One region of the Bradyrhizobium sp. Ses1 genome, then DNA from elsewhere that is predicted to be linked to it. Evidence: predicted binding sites of a transcription regulator. Region 1 holds the regulator's gene; each other region holds the start of a gene.

Region 1 (5,995 bases):
GACCTGATAGGGCCGGAGCAGATTGTGCCGGTGCTCGCCGTCCTTGTCGCCCATCGACACCCAGGTGTCGGTGACGACGCAGTCGGCGCCGCGCACGGCCTCCTCGGGGTCGTTGCCGAGCACGATCGGCGCCTGGGTCGCCTTGATCCAGTCGCGCATCGCCTTGTTCGGCGCGAGCTGCGGCGGCGTCGCGATATTGAGGGCGAACTTGAAACGCTCGGCGGCATGCGCCCATGACGCCAGCACGTTGTTGTCGTCACCGGTCCAGGCCACGGTCTTGCCCTCGATCGAACCGCGACGCTCCTCGAACGTCATCAGGTCGGCCATCACCTGGCAGGGATGCGAGCGGCGCGTCAGCCCGTTGATCACGGGGACGGTGGCATGCGCGGCGAGCTCCAAGAGCGCATCGTGGTTGAGGATGCGGATCATGATCGCATCGACATAGCGCGACAGCACGCGCGCAGTGTCGGCGATGGTCTCGCCACGGCCGAGCTGCATCTCGGCGCCGGTGAGCATGATCGATTCACCGCCAAGCTGGCGCATGCCGACGTCGAACGACACTCGCGTGCGGGTCGAAGGACGCTCGAAGATCATCGCCAGCGTCTTGCCTTCGAGCGGCTTCGTGGCCCGCTCATGCGCCTTCAGTCTCGCCTTCATGGCGGCGCCGGCGGCCAGCATGGCGCGCAGCTCGTTGAGCGACATTTCGTTGATGTCGAGGAAGTGACGGGGCGCCTTGCTCATCATCCCGCTGCCTTCTTCGAAGGTCCGCTTGAGAGCGCGGTGCAGGCGCGCTCCAGACAACCGATGGCGTGCTCGATCTCGGCCTCGCTGACGATCAGCGGCGCGAGGAAGCGCACCACATTATCGCCGGCGCCGACTGTGAGCAGCTTCTGCTCGCGCAGGGCGTTGACGAGGTCGCCCGAGGGCACCACGGCCTTGACGCCGATCAGAAGCCCCTCGCCGCGCACGTCGGCGAGAATGGACGGATAGCGGTCAACCGCGGAGGCGAGCTTCTGCTTGAGCAGGAGCGACATCTTCTGCACGTGATCGAAGAAGCCGGGCTTCAGCATCACATCGAGCACGGCGCCGGCGGCCGCGACCGCGAGCGGATTGCCGCCGAAGGTCGAGCCATGCGAACCCGCCGTCATGCCGGAGGCGGCTTCCGCGGTCGCAAGGAAGGCGCCGATCGGAAAGCCGCCGCCGAGCGCCTTGGCCAGCGACATCACGTCAGGGGTGACCCCGATACGCTTGTAGGCGAAGAGATCGCCGGTGCGGCCCATGCCGGTCTGCACCTCGTCGAACGCGAGCAATAGGCCATGCTCGTCGCAAAGCTGGCGCAGCGCCTTGAAGAAAGCCGGCGGCGCGGAGCGCACGCCGCCCTCGCCCTGCACCGGCTCGATCAGAATGCCCGCGGTCTCTGGACCGATCGCGCGTTTCACCGCTTCGATATCGCCATGCGGCACCTGGTCGAAGCCGTCCATCGGCGGACCGAAGCCCTCGAGATATTTAGCAGCGCCGGTCGCTGCGAGTGTCGCGAGCGTGCGGCCATGGAAGGCGCCTTCGAAGGTGATGATGCGGTAGCGCTCCGGATGCCCCTTCGAGAAGTGATAGTGACGCACGACCTTGATCACGCCCTCCATCGCTTCCGCGCCGGAATTGCAGAAGAACACGAAGTCCGCAAAACTCTGCTCGCACAGCCGCGCGGCAAGCTTCTCGCCGTCCGGGCTCTTGAACAGGTTCGACATGTGCCAGAGCTTCGTCGCCTGTTCCTGCAGCGCCTTCACCAGATGCGGATGGGCATGGCCGAGCGCGTTCACCGCGACGCCGGAGGTGAAGTCGAGATAACGCTCGCCTTTGGTCGAGATCAGCCAACAGCCTTCGCCGCGTTCGAAGCCGAGATCGGCCCTGGCAAAAACGGGAAGCAGATGCGACGTGGCGCGGTCGGTCATGGCGATCACTGAAGGGTTCAGACAAGCCTTTCAGACAAGCCCCGGCGGCGTGCAGCGATGCAGACACGCGGCTGGAGCTCATCCAGCGAAAACAAAACGTGCCGCCTTTGCAGGGCGGCACGTGAAGGCATTCTATGCGCGCGGCGGGTGCTGTCAATCGCCACGAAGCCGCCAGGCTGCGCTGCAAAGTGCCGGTAATCCGCAGTTTTCCGGTGTGGTGGAAAAGCCCGATTGCAATCCCTAAATGTCGGAACATGTGGACGCATAGGCGCGGACTCTTGCGCCAGAGTCACGCCATATTGTAGCGTCTAGCCTGTCGGGTACGACATCTCGTGCGGCAGTTTTGATCCCTTAGAGTCCTTTGTGTGCGGCGTACACGTTCGGGTGCGGTTTTCGTGCCCGGCGAGCCTTAAGGGATTCTGCCCGCAGGGATTTTTGAGATTAGGCATCGCAGCGCTGTCCCAGGATCGGCCGGCGCAACGCGAAGGGAAAGATGCGATGACGGTATTGACCTGGTCCGACGAACGCGTCGAGCAGTTGAAAAAGCTCTGGGAAGGTGGCCTTTCGGCCAGCCAGATCGCTGCGGAACTGGGCAACGTGACCCGCAATGCGGTGATCGGCAAGGTGCACCGGCTCGGCCTCTCGGGCCGCGCCAAGAGTCCTGCTGCAGCCGCGCCGCGGCAGCGCAAGGCGCGTCCCGCACAGCCGATGATGCGCGTGGCGCGTCCGGTCTCCCGCGGCAACACCGCGCTCGCCCACGCCTTCGAGGTGGAGGTGGAAGCGGACCCTATCGCCTACGACAATGTGGTACCGATGAGCCAGCGGCTGTCGCTGCTCGAATTGAACGAGGCCACCTGCCACTGGCCGGTCGGCGATCCCTCGAGCCCGGAATTCTTCTTCTGCGGCGGCAAGGCGCTTCCCGGCCTGCCCTATTGCGCGCACCACTCCCGCATCGCCTACCAGCCGGCGGCTGACCGCCGCCGTCCGACGGTCAAGCCGTCACAAGGCAAGTAAACCGACGACAGATCGTAGCCTGGGTGGAGCGCAGCGCAACCCGGGAACGCTGTATCGGCAGGTCCAAATTTCCCCGGGTTACGCTTCGCTGCACCCGGGCTGCGGATTGAGGTCGCCGGTTTACGACTGCTCGGCCTTCGCGAAGCGATCATCGAGCGCGTAGCCCGCACCGCGGACGGTGCGGATCGGGTCCTGCTCGCGGCCGGGATTGAGCAATTTGCGCAGGCGGCCGATGTGAACGTCGACGGTGCGCTCGTCGATATAGATGTCGCGGCCCCAAACGCTGTCGAGCAGCTGCTCGCGGCTGAACACGCGGCCGGGATGCTCCAGGAAGAACTCCAGCAGGCGATATTCGGTCGGGCCGAGATCGATCGGGCGGCCCGAGCGCGCGACGCGGCGCTTCTCGCGGTCGAGTTCGATGTCGCCATAGGTGAGCACGGTGGCGAGCCGCTCCGGGCTTGCCCGGCGCAACAGGCCCTTCACCCGCGCGAGCAGTTCAGGCACCGAGAACGGCTTGACGATGTAGTCGTCGGCACCGGTCGCCAGCCCCCTCACGCGCTCGCTTTCCTCGCCGCGCGCGGTCAGCATGATGATCGGGAGCTGCTTGGTCTCCGGCCGCGCCCGCAGACGGCGGCACAGCTCGATGCCGGAGAGTCCCGGCAGCATCCAGTCGAGCACGACAAGGTCGGGAATACGTTCCTTGAGCCTTGTGTCCGCATCGTCTCCACGGGCGACCGTTTCGACATCATAGCCTTCTGCATCGAGATTGTAGCGCAACAGCGTCGTCAGCGCTTCTTCGTCTTCGACCACCAGAATGCGTGCGCTCATCGGCTTGGCTTCTCCTATAGCGGGATGACTCTCTGCTTGAATCGTCATCCCACTCTTCCTTTGATGTTTGAGCAGGATCTTGGCGGAAAGCCGGCGTCGACTTTCCGGATGTTGCTCTAGTTGCCCGGAACGGTCGTGGCGAACGTCGTCATATCCCCCTTCGGCCGCTTGTCGGTGATCTGCTGACCCTCGATCATGTAGAAGACCGTTTCCGCGATGTTGGTGGCGTGGTCGCCGATCCGCTCGATATTCTTGGCGCAGAACATCAGGTGGATGCAGAACGAGATGTTGCGCGGATCTTCCATCATGTAGGTGAGGAGCTCGCGGAACAGCGAGGTGCAGATCGCGTCCACCTCCTCGTCGCTCTTCCAGACGTTCATCGCCGCCGGCAGATCGTGCGCGGCATAGGCGTCGAGCACGGACTTGACCTGCGACAGCACGAGGTCGGTCATGTGCTCCAGGCCGCGGATCAACTTCAGCGGCTGGAAGTCGTTCTCCAGCGCGGCGACGCGCTTGCCCATGTTCTTGGCGAGGTCGCCGATCCGCTCGAGGTCGGTCGCCACCCGCATCGCGCCGACGATCTCGCGCAAGTCGACAGCCATCGGCTGGCGGCGGGCGATCGTCAGCACGGCGCGCTCCTCGATCACGCGCTGCAGGCTGTCGATCTCGATGTCGGAAGCGACGACACGCTTGCCGAGCGCGACGTCGCGGCGGATCAGCGCATCGACGGATTCGGTGATCATCCGTTCGACCAGCCCGCCCATCTCTGCGACCAGACGGGTCAGTTCCTGAAGATCGCTGTCGAATGCCTTGGCGGTATGTTCAGAAGCCATGATGTCCCTCCTCAACCAAACCGGCCGGTGATGTAGTCCTGGGTGCGTCGATCGCTCGGCGAGGTGAAGATCTTGCTGGTGTCGTCGAACTCGATCAGTTCGCCCAGATACATGAACGCAGTCTTGTCGGAGACGCGCGCCGCCTGCTGCATGTTATGCGTGACGATCGCGATCGTGTAGTCCTCCGACAATTCCTGGATCAACTCCTCGACCTTGGCGGTCGAGATCGGATCGAGCGCCGAGCAGGGCTCGTCGAACAGGATAACTTCGGGCCGCACCGCAACCGTGCGGGCGATGCAGAGGCGCTGCTGCTGGCCGCCGGAGAGGCTCAGGCCGGAGGCGTTGAGCTTGTCCTTGACCTCGTTCCACAGCGCACCGCCGCGCAGCGCTTTCTCGACGCGGCCGTCCATTTCAGATTTCGAAATCTTCTCGTAAAGGCGGATGCCGAAGGCGATGTTCTCATAGATCGTCATCGGGAACGGCGTCGGCTTCTGGAACACCATTCCGATCCGCGCCCGCAGCAGGTTGAGGTCGAGCTTGGGGTCGAGGATGTTGGTCTGGTCCAGCATCAACTGGCCGGTGGCGCGCTGGCCGGGATACAGGTCGTACATCCGGTTGAAGATCCGGAGCAGGGTCGACTTGCCGCAGCCGGACGGGCCGATAAAGGCGGTGACGCGGTTGGTGCCGAGCGTCAGGTTGATGTTCTTCAACGCATGGTGCTCACCGTAATAGAAGTTGAGGCTGCGTGCAGTCACCTTTGGCGCCGCTTCCGGCAGCGACTTCTGGGGAATGGCCGCGCTCGGGCTGGTCGTCGATACGGACAGATCGGTCATTTTGCGCTCCTTTCGGCGCCGAGGATGCGCGCGCCGATGTTGAGCGCGAGCACGGTCAAGGTGATAAGCAAGGCCCCGCTCCAGGCGAGTTCCTTCCAATAGGCGTAGGGGCTCTGCACGAAGTTGTTGATGGTCACCGGCAGGTTCGCCATCGTCTTGGTCAGGTTCAGGCTGAAGAACTGATTGGACAGCGCGGTGAACAACAGCGGGGCGGTCTCACCGGCGACACGGGCGGTCGCCAGCAGCACGCCCGTGATCAGGCCGGAGCGCGCCGCGCGATAGGCGATCCGCTTGATCACCAGCGAGCGCGGAAGGCCAAGCGCGGAGGCCGCTTCGCGCAGCGGGTTGGGGACGAGCAGCAGCATGTCCTCCGTGGTGCGGAGCACGACCGGGATGACGATCACCGCCAGCGCCAGGCAGCCGGCCAGCGCGGAGAAGCCGCCCATCGGCACGACAACCGCGCCATAGATGAACAGGCCGATGATGATCGACGGCGCGCTCAAGAGGATGTCGTTGATGAAGCGGATCACCGAGGTGA
Region 2 (5,995 bases), on a different contig from region 1:
CAGCGGCTCTGCCTCCGTGAGGAGTGCGCGCGCGAATTCGATGCGGCCGCGCGCCGCGCCGCTGGCGTCGAGTTCGGCGAAGCGCCTGCGCGGCGCCATCACCGCGACGATGCCGCCGCCGGCCAGCGCGCTGACGAGGACAGCGATCCAGAATGGCATCCCAACGCCGATCGCAAGCGAAGGCAGCAAGACCGCGGCGGCCGCGCCACCGGCAATCCAGCCGAGCCCGGACGGCACGGTCGCCATCAATTATATCCTCGCACCGAGCGGAACGCGTCCGTGAGGCTCTTGGTGCCGTCGAACACCCTGCCGCCGGTCAGCTTCGCCAGATTGTCGAGCTGGCTGCGATCGACCTGGTCGCCGAACGTGACCCCGAACACTGGCACACGCCGGCCGTCCGCGCGCCACGTGGCCTCAAACGTCGACAAATAGCCTTGGCTCTTGCCATCGGTCATGATGACGATGGCCGGCAAATGCTCGCCGCTGGCAAGCAGCGGCTTCATGGCGACGAGCGCCCGCTCGCCACAGGCATAGAAGTCGGTGCCGCCGCCGGCATGCAGCTCCAGCGCCTGGGTGAGAAGCGTGGCCTGCTCGGCCTCTCCGCCTGTGGCGCGCGCCGTCCACAGCACATGATCGTTGAACGGCAGCAGCAGGATTTCGTCCGCCTTGGTCCATTGCACCAACAGCTCGCGGGTGCGGGCGGGCGTCAAAAGGAAACGCATCGCGTCGAGCAACTGGGTCTCGCCTGCTCCTTGCATGCTGCCGGAGACGTCGAGGCACAAAGCGGTGAGCGAGGGACGTCGGAGCGCCTCCTGATAGATCGACAGCGCCTTCTGGATGACCGCGGGCTCGGGTGGCCGGATGATTGTCAGCGCGCGCGCCGGATCCAGATTGGTCTTGGGATCGGCGGGAAGCGGCGCCGCGCGGCCGACCTCCACTCGCCGTCCGGTCTTCGCGATCCGCGCCTGAACCTCGCCCTTGAGCAGAAAGGCTTGCAGATCGGCAAAGAAGGTTTCGACGTCCTTGCCACGGCCGCGATCGACGAAGCCGAGCGGAGAATCGGCGACCGCGACGCCGTCTTCCGGATAGATCGCGTAAAGCGGCTCGTGGCCATCGGCGATCAATTTGTCATTGGTCTCCTTGATAACAGCCTCATAGTTCCAGATCGCCTGATAGTGCGCTCCATTCCGCTCGCCGTCGCGATAGAGATCGGCGAGCCAGCCGCTCGAACCCGCGCTGCGCTCAACCCCTTTGAGAAGGCCGCGCGCCGTCGCCAGCACCTCGGGCTTGTCGAGATCGCCGGCTTCGATCAGGTCGGGCTTGCCGATGCCGGCCGCGAGCATCGCGAGATAAGCAGCCGCGCCGGAGTTCGACTGCGTCGCCGAGGTCATCAGGAATTTCAATCGGCCGGCCTCGACAGCGGCTAGAATGTCCTTCGCAGTCACCTTGGCGCCGATCCAGTTCAACTCTTGTGCCTTCGAGCGGCGCACGCCGAGGATCACCGGCATCTGCACGATCGACTTGACCGACTTCACCCGCCGCTTGGTGTCGAACATGTCGATCCAGATCGAGGCCGCCGGCCACACCGCGTCGGCCGGCGGATCGTCGCCCTTGAGCGCCAGCGCGATGTCAAGCGAGCCCTGATAGCGCATCGTGCAGACAGCATTGCGCGACTTGCAGAATTCCTGCACCAGCGGCTCGAGCACGTCATTCTCCGAGCCTGACAGGATGGTGAATTGCGGCCCCGGCCCGCCGCTGCAGCCGGAGAGCAGCACGGCGATCAGCGGTGCCGCGACATGCAGCGCAAGCCAGCGCCGCGGGAACAACGCGAGGCTCATGCAGACGACTTGGTGACCGCAGATTTCAAATCGTCGGTCAGTTGCGACATACGCTGTTCGATCTCAGCGCGCTTGGTCCGACCCTGTTCCTGCACCGCGAGCACGCCCGAGATGGTGTCGATCAGGTCGCGATTGGCCTTTTCCAGCGTCGTGATGTCGACGATGCCGCGCTGTGACTGCTTCTCGATCTCGATCGCCTGGGTCTTCATCATCTCGGAAGCCTGGCGCATCATCTCGTTGGTGGCATCCGTGATGGTCTTCTGCAACTCGAGCGCGGATTTCTGCCGATTCAGCCCGAGCAGCAGGATCATCTTCTGCTTCCACACCGGGATTGTGAGTTCGGTCGTGGCCTGCAGGTTCTCGATCAGCGTCTCGTCGCCCGATTGCACGATGCGGATCTGCGGCAGTTGCTGGATGCCGATCTGGCGCGCCTGCTGCAGATAGAAGATGCGCTTCTCGAGCCGGTCGAGCGCCTGGAGCGCGTCCTGGTAGGTCTGCGCCGCGAGCAGGGCGTCGCTGCTTTGGCCTTGCGCGGTCGCGGCCCGCTCCATCTCGATCAGCTTGCCGCGGCGAAAGTCCTCGGCGAAGGCCTTGCCGGCGCTAATATGCGCGTCGAGCTGCCCGAGTGCGGTCCTGGTCTGCTCATAGAGATCGTCGAGCAGCGCGATGTCGCGGCGCAGGACCTCCTTGTTGCGATCGAGCTCGACGCAGACGCGATCGATCTGCGAAGCGACATCGCTGAACTGCTCGGCAAAGCGCCGCAGCCGTGCCTCCGCCGACGAGAACAGGCGCGTCAAGAGGCCGCTGTCCTTGAGATCGGCGGGATCGAGCCCGCGCGCCTTGCCCAAAATGTCCGACAGGAGCTTGCCGGTCGTTCCGAGCTCGCGATTTTGCGTCTGGGACAGAATGCGGTCGGCGAATTCGACCACTGACCGCTGGGCGCGCTCGCCGAACGTGACGATGCGCGAACGATCTGAAATATCGATTTCGGATTTGATACGTGCAATCGCAGATGCATCAGCCGGCAACGCCGGGACATCAGTCGTTTCGCTCACTACCTCACTCCCTCTCTGCCACGGCCATGATAGCATGTCGGGCTGGTTCCGCAGCTAAGCGCAGGCGATACGACAGATTGATGACACTCCCGCAGGTTGACGACAGGCTTGTTGATGAAGTCCTTTCCGAAACGGCATAGGTTACCGAGGGTCGCAAAACCCGATCCGGCGCGAGCTCGGTGCATGAAGAGATTCTTGTTTGATTTCAAATATATGTGAGCAGATCATCCGCAATGCCGACCTGCCGTGCGTTCACGTTGTAGCGCGGCGCCGCGATTCCCCTGCCTCTCATGCTAACGTCGAACCGCCGACGAATCGTTTGCAGCACGAAAGGTCCGCACACATCCAATGCAAAACCAAAACGCCAAAGCGCTGAAATCCGTCTGTATCTTCTGCGGCTCCAGCCCGGGCCGTGATCCGATCTATCTGGAGACCGCGGTCGCCACCGGACAGGCGCTGGCAAAGGCCGGCATTACCATCGTCTATGGCGGCGGGAAGGTTGGGCTGATGGGAGCGGTGGCAGACGCGGCGCTCGCGGCGGGCGGACGCGTGGTCGGCGTCATTCCGCGCGCGCTGGTCGAGCGCGAGATCGGACACACGGGCCTGAGCCAGCTTCACATCGTCGAGACCATGCACGAGCGCAAGACGATGATGGCCGAGCTATCCGACGGCTTCATCGCGCTGCCGGGCGGCGCCGGGACGCTCGAAGAACTTTTCGAGGAATGGACCTGGGCCCAGCTCGGGATTCACCAAAAGCCGTGCGGCCTCCTGAACGTGAAGGATTACTTCGCGCCGCTGATGGCGATGGTGGAGCGGATGGTGGCTGAAGGATTCACGATCAGAGCCTACGCCGAGATACTCATCATCGAAACCAAAGTAGAGGCGCTGCTGCGTCGCTTTGCGGCCTACCAGCCGCCGCCACGAAAATGGCTGCGCACGGACGCGGCGGCCAAGCCATAAGAGACGGTCCGAAAAGAGCATGCTCAAACGGAGAGGTGAAACCGTGATCCGATTCCTTTCAATCGGATCACGGTTTCAGTCGCTTCACCCGCCATGCTTCTGCGGCTTATGGCCGCTCTGACCGGGATCGTTGTGCTTGTTGTGGTGGCTTTCCTGGTTCAGCCCGCCGCGGCTCACCGGAAATTCCGACTGGCGCGCATCCTGTTTCGGACGTCTTACGGTCGCATCTTCCACATTCCGCGCGCCTCCTTGCTCGAGATTGCGCGCATCGGGAACATCGGGCTTGCGTTCCAGCATCCGCAACTGCTGCTCATGGGTCTTCTTGCCCTGCAGCACCGCCTTGCGCGATTTTGGCGTCTGATCGCGCGACGGGCGGCCGCGCCGGCGATCCGGCGCCTCGATACCACCCTGCGGGTTGGTGTCGTTCTCGACGTCGCCCTCGAACGTGTTCTCGCCTTCGACATCCTCCAGATCGTCTGGCGTCGCCTGCGCCATTGTGACGCCCTTCGATCCCCCGATCAGCGGATTGCGATAGAGGTCGATGTCGCTCGGCCGTTTCGTTTTGGCGTGTTTCGTCATGATCACCCCTTCGATGCCGGATGCGTACCCCCGCCCTTGTGTTCCGGTTCGTGCGTGTGGTGGCTGTCGCGCTCGCCACCGCCGCCGGAAATCCGGCTGTGACGTCGCCTGGGATCGTCGGCGGCCGGCTTCTTGACCTCAAGCGGCGCCTGAACGTTTTCGTGCGCAGCACCGGGGCCGCCCTGGCGAATGCTCGCCGGCGTCTTGGTTGAAGTGGACATGATGCGCTCCTTCAGCGATCCTGCTGATAGCCCTGATGGGTGGTGTTCTGCTTGGTGTTCGCCGACTGCCCCTGCTCGTCGGGCTCGTCGGGATTTTCCACGTGCCCGCGCGTCGTGCGCGCCTGATGGGCATTGCCGGACTTCGGATCACCCGTACCCTTGCGGCTCTGGTTCTCCGGCGGCACCGGTGGTGGCTTGGTCATGATGGACTCCTGTTCCATCCAAAGTGACATAGGATAACGCACGCGAAATGCATGGGTTCACTTCACTGTCATCGAAAACCCGACGACGTAACGATCAGGAAACCGGCTCGGCGCGCCGCGGCGTCCTCTTCGATTCCGGCCACATCGCGCGGACTTCCTCCGGCAATGCGTGGCGGATCTTCTCGACCTGACCAGGATCGACGTAGTGGTTCAGCACCTGGAACACAGCATGCGCCGCGTCAGGCGCGCTGACCGGCCGTGTCGAGCTTAGCTCGGCCGTGATGATCGACAGGAACTGTTCCGCTGACCGCCAGTTTTGCGGAGCATCGCTCGGGCGGAATCGATCATAATACGTGCCGCGCACGATCAGCGGAAGCTGTGCGCCGAGATGTGCCGCGAGTTCGATCGGAACCCGATCGCGTATGGTCCGCAACACCGCGCCCAGCGCATGCCATGCCAGTTGCCGGTCGCGTGGCAAGGTTTCCATGATCTCATCCAGCCATGAATTGGTGAGGTGGATGGTTCTGTCGAATACCTCGAGACCTGTCGCACTCATGGGGATCACCCTTCGTTTGCAAGACGCAGGGCTAACGATGCGCGGACGCATAGGTTCGCGAATATTGCAGTCGACGAGCGGGCGCCGGTTTTTGTCGCTGGCGGCCGGGCAGGCATCTATAATGGTGGCAGCGCCGCCACCGACACCATTCAGGCGGCCCGCACGGTCTGCAGGAACCGGCTGACTTCCGTCTGGAGCCGGCTGCTGTCGCGGGACAGCGATTGCGCGGACGAGAGCACCCTGCGTGGACGCCGAGCCTGTCGCTGTGGCGCCGCGCTGGACATCGGTAATCCGCGAAGAAACTTCCTCAGTGCCTTGCGCGGCCTGTTGCACGTTGCGCGCGATCTCCTGCGTCGCCGCGCCCTGCTCTTCGACCGCAGCGGCGACCGTCGAGGCGATCTCCGCCAGCGATTCGATCGTGTTGCTGATCTGGCCGATGGCGCCGACCGATTGATCGGTCGCGGTCTGGATCGCGGCGATCTGCTGACCGATTTCGCCGGTCGCCTTCGCCGTCTGCTCGGCCAGCGCCTTCACCTCGGACGCGACGACCGCAAACCCGCGGCCTGCGTCGCCGGCGCGCGCA
Region 3 (5,995 bases), on a different contig from region 1:
AGGTTGCAGCGACGCCGAACCTGTCGTTCGGATGGGCGTCGCTGAAGCCGGTGAACAGGAAGCCTCCGTCGACATAGGCGTTGACCAGGTTGCGATCGGACGGGCTCACCGAGGCCCGCATGAAGAATGCGACGCCCTTGTCCGAACCCGATGCGGCGCGCGCCAATTGCTGCTCGTAGACCATGAACAATCCCTGGTTTCGGCGCCACCACGCCGGATTGCCCGAGCTATTCGGATCGGCGAGCGACAGGCCGTCACCCGAAAAGCGCTGATCGGGAAACGACATCATGTGATACCAGCCACCGCCGGTGATCGTCGCCGGCAGCCGGCTCTCGCCGATCTCGAACTTGTATTTGAGCTGTCCGATCCACCACGACGGATCGTTGACGCGGAACAGAAGGCCGTTGGCATTGGCGAACTGCGCGTCGTCCGCGTCCGGCGGCGCCGCGCTGCCGTCGAACAGTGCGAGATAGGCCGTGATCCGGTCCGAGAGCGCCGCCTTGATGCGAATACCAGGCACGGCAAGCGGCGGCGACGGCCCGCCGGCCGGCAGGTTGATGCCTGTGATGCCGGGCCAGCCCAGCGCGGAGTTGATGAAAATATCGTCGTACTGGCTATCGATGAATTCGACATCGGAGGCCTGTTGGCCGACGCGGACGGCGAGCTTGCCGCCAAGCAGTTGCTGCTCGATCCAGAGCTCATAGAGCCGCGTCGAGGGCAAGGCCTCGACGCCGGAGACCAGCATCAGATTGCCGATATAGCTGCGCGACAGGCCGTCGCCATGGATCTGGAACACGTTGGCGTGGAAGGTGGCGCCGGTCCAGCCCATCACCTTTTCAAGGTCGATGGTGGTGCCGAGATCGAGACGCCCGGTATAGATCGCGCCGGTACGCATGCCGCCGGAGACGTTGGCGAGCCCCTCGCCGATATAGGTCAGGCTGAACTGGTAGCCGGCATCGGCCAGCCTGTCGCGCAGGTCCTTGTCGCTGCCGTCGGGCTGATCTGCCGCGCGGGCGGCTGCGAGGGCAAGGGCAGTGATCGCCGCGAATGCCGTGACCGCGCGGATGAGCACTCGGTACATGCAATGATACCGCAGCCCGTTATTTGACGATGCCCAGGCGACGCATGATCAGATAGGCAAGGCCGGAGGCGGCGATCAACAGCACCGCGGCCCACAGGAAGCCGCTGTCGACGTCGGTGAGCGGCAGTCCCTTGGTGTTCATGCCGAAGATGCCGGTGACCAGCGTCGGCGGCAGCAGCATCATGGTCACGACAGAGAGCGCGTGCAGATGCCGGTTGCTCTCCTCCTCCAGCTTGAAGCGAAGCTCTTCCTCCAGCAGCCGGCTGCGTTCGCGCAGCTCGGTGATATCGTGGTCGAGACCGTCGAGCCGCTGTGCGAGCTTTGCGGCATGCAGCCTTAGCGCCGGGCTGAGATTTTCGGGGCTCTTCTGCTCGAGCCGGTGGAACAGGACACGCAAGCCGGCAAGCTGACGATGCAGCCGCAGACAGGTTCGCCGCAACCGGCCGAGCCCGGCGCGCATCTCCGACTTGGTCTCGCCGGACAGCACCCGTTCCTCGATGCCGTCGATCTCGGTGGCGATCTTGTCGGCCATCCGGTCCATGGTGTCGGCGACCTCGTCGATGATCTTCTCAAGCAGCGCCGCGACCGTCGCGACACGATGGCCGCCTTCGAGCACGCGGCGCGTGGCATCCACCGCGCACAGCGCCTGATGGCGGCCGCTGATCAGGAGACGCTCGGTCATCGCGAAGCGAAGGAAGCCGGTTTCCTCCGTTGGGGAGTCGATCTCGCGCACGAGATCGGAGAACACGCCATAGACGCAGTTGTCGATGGTGTGGAGCTGCTGGAAATTGTCATGCGACAGCAAGAGATCGCGCGCCAGCATCGGAAACTGCAGGCCGCCAAGCCATTGCCGGCTGCGACCATCCGCCAGATTGAAATGCAGCCAGAGCCTGCCATCATGGCTGAACTCGATCGGCGCATCGATGGGCAAGGATTCAGCGGTGCCGTCGCCATGCAGACGGAACGCCCACACCAGGCCAGGGATCACCGGAGTGGCGTCCGCCGGCACGCTGACAATTTTCGCTGGTTCAGCCGACATGACCAGCCCGAAGCTCAACGCGAGACATCGTCAACCCCTGCGCAAGCCAGCACATATCAGTGCGGGACACCTTCCCCACACGCCGGCACGCGACGATTGAATTACGCTTCTGTTACAGTTTGATGTCGCAGCCTACTCCGCCGCGAGACCCGTTGCGGCCAGCTCGGCTTCCTTGTTGTAATCGTGCACGACGCGGCCGAAGGGCAGCGTCAGATCGGCGAGGAAATGATGCGCGCCGACCACTCGCCGCACCGGAAAATCCGCAACCGGCGCATTGACGTGCGGTACCAGATGCAGCCGGCCGGGACCGATCCATGAGCCCTTGACGTTGATGTCGGTCAGATTGATCGCGACGAGCTGGCAGACTTCGAGACGGCCATCGACTCCCGGGATCATCTTCAGATTAACTTGCGTCTTCGACAGCGTCGCGCGGGTGATGTCGCCATTGCCCGCCATGCTCTCATGCTTGTAGCCCATGGTGCCCATGGCGACGAGCTGGCCGGCGTATTCGAGCGTGCCGGTCAGCGTGTCCTTGACGATCTCGAGCTTGGGATGGGCGTATTTCTTCGGAAAGCCCCAGATCTCCCGGCCCGCCGCAATCGGCGGATCATCGTCGAGGTACATCTGCGAAACAAAATTGACCTCTTCGCCGTGCAAGCGCGCCGGGATCACCAGACCGGACTCGGTATAACTGCCGAAGCCGGAACTATCAGGCATCTTGATCCATTCGTAGTGCACGATCGGCTGATCAATCGGCTCGAGCGGCTCAGGCAGCCCGGCACGGATCAGCGCGGGATCGGTCTCGTAGGTAATGACCAGGAATTCGCGATTGACGAAGCGGTAGGGTCCTGCGGGATAGCTCGGGCCCGCGGCTGGCATTGACGGAAGCCGCAATAGTTCTTCCCTGCGCATCGCAAATCCCCCTGTTTGCAATTAATGGCCCGAACGCTAGCGACGGACATTGACATTGATATGAGGGATTTCCTTCAGCCGCGTGACCCGAATGTCCCCCTTGGCGGCTGTCATCAGCGCGTCACGGGCACACGGAATCGTTGGCGCGCAGGGAGTGCAAGGACATGGATGCGCGTAGCCCACATTTCGACGAACAAGAAACTGCAACCTCCCATCGCGGCTGGCGGCCGGAGCGCTGCGACCGTGTCGCGCTGGTGCTGCAAGGCGGCGGTGCGCTCGGCGCCTACCAGGCTGGCGTCTATCAGGCGCTGCACGAAGCAGGTATCGAGCCGGACTGGATCTGCGGCGTCTCGATCGGCGCGATCAACTCGGCAATCATCGCTGGCAATCCGCCGGAGCGGCGGCTTGAGCGACTGCACACATTCTGGGACCGCATCACCAGCCGCAAGATCTGGCACTATACGCCTGACGGAGACATCTTCCGCAAGGCGCGCAACTTCACCAGTTCATTCATGACGACGGTGCTGGGCCAGCCCGGCTTCTTCGCGCCCCACACCACCAGCCCATGGCTCAGCCCGGCCGGCGCCAGGACCGCGACGAGCTATTACGACACGGCGCCGCTACGCGAGTCGCTGCTCGAGCTGGTCGATTTCGAGCGCATCAACTCCAAGAGGATGCGCTTTGCCGTCGGCGCGGTGAACGTGCTGTCGGGCAATTTCATCTATTTCGACAACGCGCATGACGAGATCATTCCCGAGCACATCATGGCGAGCGGCGCGTTGCCCCCGGCGCTGCCGATGGTGAAGGTGGGCACCGACCATTTCTGGGATGGCGGCATCGTCTCCAACACGCCGCTGCAGCATCTGCTCGACCAGGTCGACAGCCTGAATTCACTGGTGTTCCAGGTCGACCTGTTCTCGGCCCGCGGCGTGCTGCCCCGCGACATCCACGACGTAATGGCCCGCCACAAGGACATCATGTATTCCTCGCGCACGCGCTACAACACCGATATGTATCGCAAGACCCACAATCTCCGCGCCCGCCTCTATAAGGCGCTGTCGAAGATTCCGAACGAGCAGCTATCGGAGGAAGAGCGCCAGCTCCGCGATTCCAACAGCGCCCTGCCGAGCATCGCGATCCTGCAACTGATCTATCAGCAGAAGGCCTATGAAGGCCACGCCAAGGATCACGAATTCTCGGGCACCTCGATGCGCGAGCACTGGATGAGCGGGCATGAAGACACCAAGCGCACGCTGATGCGGCGCGACTGGATCAAGATGCCCGACGCCGGCATGGGCATCGTGGTCCACGACGTGCACCGCGAGAGCGAGGTGTAGGACTGCCGAAAGGACGCAGGCGCCACGCACTCGCCCCTCATCCCGAGGAGCCTGCGTAAGCAGGCGTCTCGAAGGATGGGCCGCGGGTGAGATCGGGGCCTCATGGTTCGAGACGCCGCTACGCGGCTCCTCACCATGAGGGTCAGGCAGCAACTACGGCCTTGTCGACATGTTGCCTGGCGGCCCCGCGGTCCGGATCGGCTCAGCCAAACGCGCGAATTCGCAGAGCAGCGAGCGCGTCCTGCGGGGGTCGATCACCTCCTCGACCCAGAACTTTTCGGCCGAGCGGAATGGCGAGCGCAGCTTGTTCAGGCGGTCCTCGATCTCCTTCAGCTTCGCCGCCGGATCGGGCGCGGCCTCGATGTCGGCCCGGTAGGCGGCCTCGATGCCGCCCTCCAGCGGCAGCGAACCCCAATAGGCCGACGGCCAGGCGTAGCGCATCGAGAAGCGGTTCGCCGGCTGGTGCACCACGCCGGCGACGCCGAAGGCGTTGCGCACGATGATCGTGCACCAGGGCACGGTGCTCTGGTTGACCGCCGCCATCGCGCGCACGCCATGGCGTATGGTCGCGCTCTTCTCTGCCTCCAGCCCGATCATGAAGCCGGGGCAGTCCATCAGGTAGACCACCGGCAGATGGAAGGTCTCGGCGAAATCGACCCAGCGCACCACCTTCTGGCAGGCTTCCGCGGTCCACGAGCCGCCATAGTGGAAGGGATCGCTCGCCAGCAGCAGCACCGCCCTGCCCTCGAGCCGCGCCAGGCCGACAATGATCGGCTTGCCGAAATTGGCGCTCACCTCGAAGAACGAGCCCTTGTCGACGACAGCGTCGACGATCGGGCGCATCTTGTAGACCTGCCGGCGATTGCGCGGCACCGCCTTCGTCAGCGTTTCCTCTGATCGTTCAGGATCGTCGGTGCAGGGAATGGTCGGCGGCAGCTCGAACACCGATTGCGGCAGATATGAGAGGAAGCGCCGCGCGCACTCGAACGCCTCCTCCTCGGTCTCGACTGCCTGATCGATCGCGCCGGCGCGGGTCTGGATGTCGGCGCCGCCGAGCTCCTGCTTGGTCAGATCCTGTCCGAGCCGCTTCACCACCGGCGGGCCCGCAACGAACATCGCCGAGTTCTTCGTCATCACCGAATAATGCGTGGCCGCAAGTCGCGCCGCGCCAAGGCCTGCGACCGAGCCGAGCCCGAGACCAACGACCGGCACGCGCGCGAGGTTCGCGGTCGTGTACCAGTACCAGCGCGTGCCGCCGACGCCGCCGGGCAGGTTGGCCGCGCCGCGCGTCTCGATCGTCTTGACCGAGCCGCCGCCGCCGGAGCCTTCGATCATGCGGATGATCGGCAACCTGAAATCATGCGCCATCTCCTCGGCCATCAATGGCTTGGCGGAAATCGACGCATCGGCCGAGCCGCCGCGTACGGTGAAATCGTCGCCGACCACGACCACCGGACGGCCGCCCACCTTGGCGCGGCCGAACACGCAGTTCGCGGGCGTCAGCTGCTTGAGCTCGTTGTTCTCGTCATATTCGGCGATGCCGGATATGGCGCCGATCTCGTGAAAGGATTTCTGATCGACGATCTTGTCGATGCGCTCGCGAACGGTGAGCCGGCCTTGATCGCG

What was found. The regulator PhoB, encoded in region 1, activates phosphate uptake and scavenging genes when phosphate is short. The targets are predictions, from matches to a motif close to TGTCATNNANCTGTCAT.
Positions count from the first base shown of each region.
Region 2: a site for PhoB is predicted at 2,963-2,979, ahead of AC5ZG5_RS27125 (toxic anion resistance protein). Genes of this name have one in related genera too.
Region 3: a site for PhoB is predicted at 3,141-3,157, ahead of AC5ZG5_RS10430 (acetoacetate decarboxylase). Genes of this name have one in related genera too.

Region 1 covers NZ_JCAMOQ010000001.1:98,532-104,526, reverse strand. The annotation lists gene argF (ornithine carbamoyltransferase) at 1-741, opposite strand, end outside; gene AC5ZG5_RS00465 (aspartate aminotransferase family protein) at 741-1,949, opposite strand; gene AC5ZG5_RS00460 (GcrA family cell cycle regulator) at 2,448-2,963, shown strand; gene phoB (phosphate regulon transcriptional regulator PhoB) at 3,084-3,791, opposite strand; gene phoU (phosphate signaling complex protein PhoU) at 3,908-4,624, opposite strand; gene pstB (phosphate ABC transporter ATP-binding protein PstB) at 4,636-5,457, opposite strand; gene pstA (phosphate ABC transporter permease PstA) at 5,454-5,995, opposite strand, start outside.
Region 2 covers NZ_JCAMOQ010000027.1:41,722-47,716, forward strand. The annotation lists gene AC5ZG5_RS27115 (5-bromo-4-chloroindolyl phosphate hydrolysis family protein) at 1-246, opposite strand, end outside; gene AC5ZG5_RS27120 (vWA domain-containing protein) at 246-1,838, opposite strand; gene AC5ZG5_RS27125 (toxic anion resistance protein) at 1,835-2,893, opposite strand; gene AC5ZG5_RS27130 (LOG family protein) at 3,242-3,853, shown strand; gene AC5ZG5_RS27135 (hypothetical protein) at 3,938-4,432, opposite strand; gene AC5ZG5_RS27140 (hypothetical protein) at 4,435-4,653, opposite strand; gene AC5ZG5_RS27145 (hypothetical protein) at 4,665-4,856, opposite strand; gene AC5ZG5_RS27150 (DUF2267 domain-containing protein) at 4,951-5,463, opposite strand; partial or broken gene AC5ZG5_RS27155 (methyl-accepting chemotaxis protein) at 5,562-5,995, opposite strand, start outside.
Region 3 covers NZ_JCAMOQ010000006.1:131,565-137,559, forward strand. The annotation lists gene AC5ZG5_RS10420 (carbohydrate porin) at 1-1,081, opposite strand, end outside; gene AC5ZG5_RS10425 (transporter) at 1,101-2,120, opposite strand; gene AC5ZG5_RS10430 (acetoacetate decarboxylase) at 2,253-3,032, opposite strand; gene AC5ZG5_RS10435 (patatin-like phospholipase family protein) at 3,197-4,369, shown strand; gene AC5ZG5_RS10440 (acyl-CoA carboxylase subunit beta) at 4,523-5,995, opposite strand, start outside.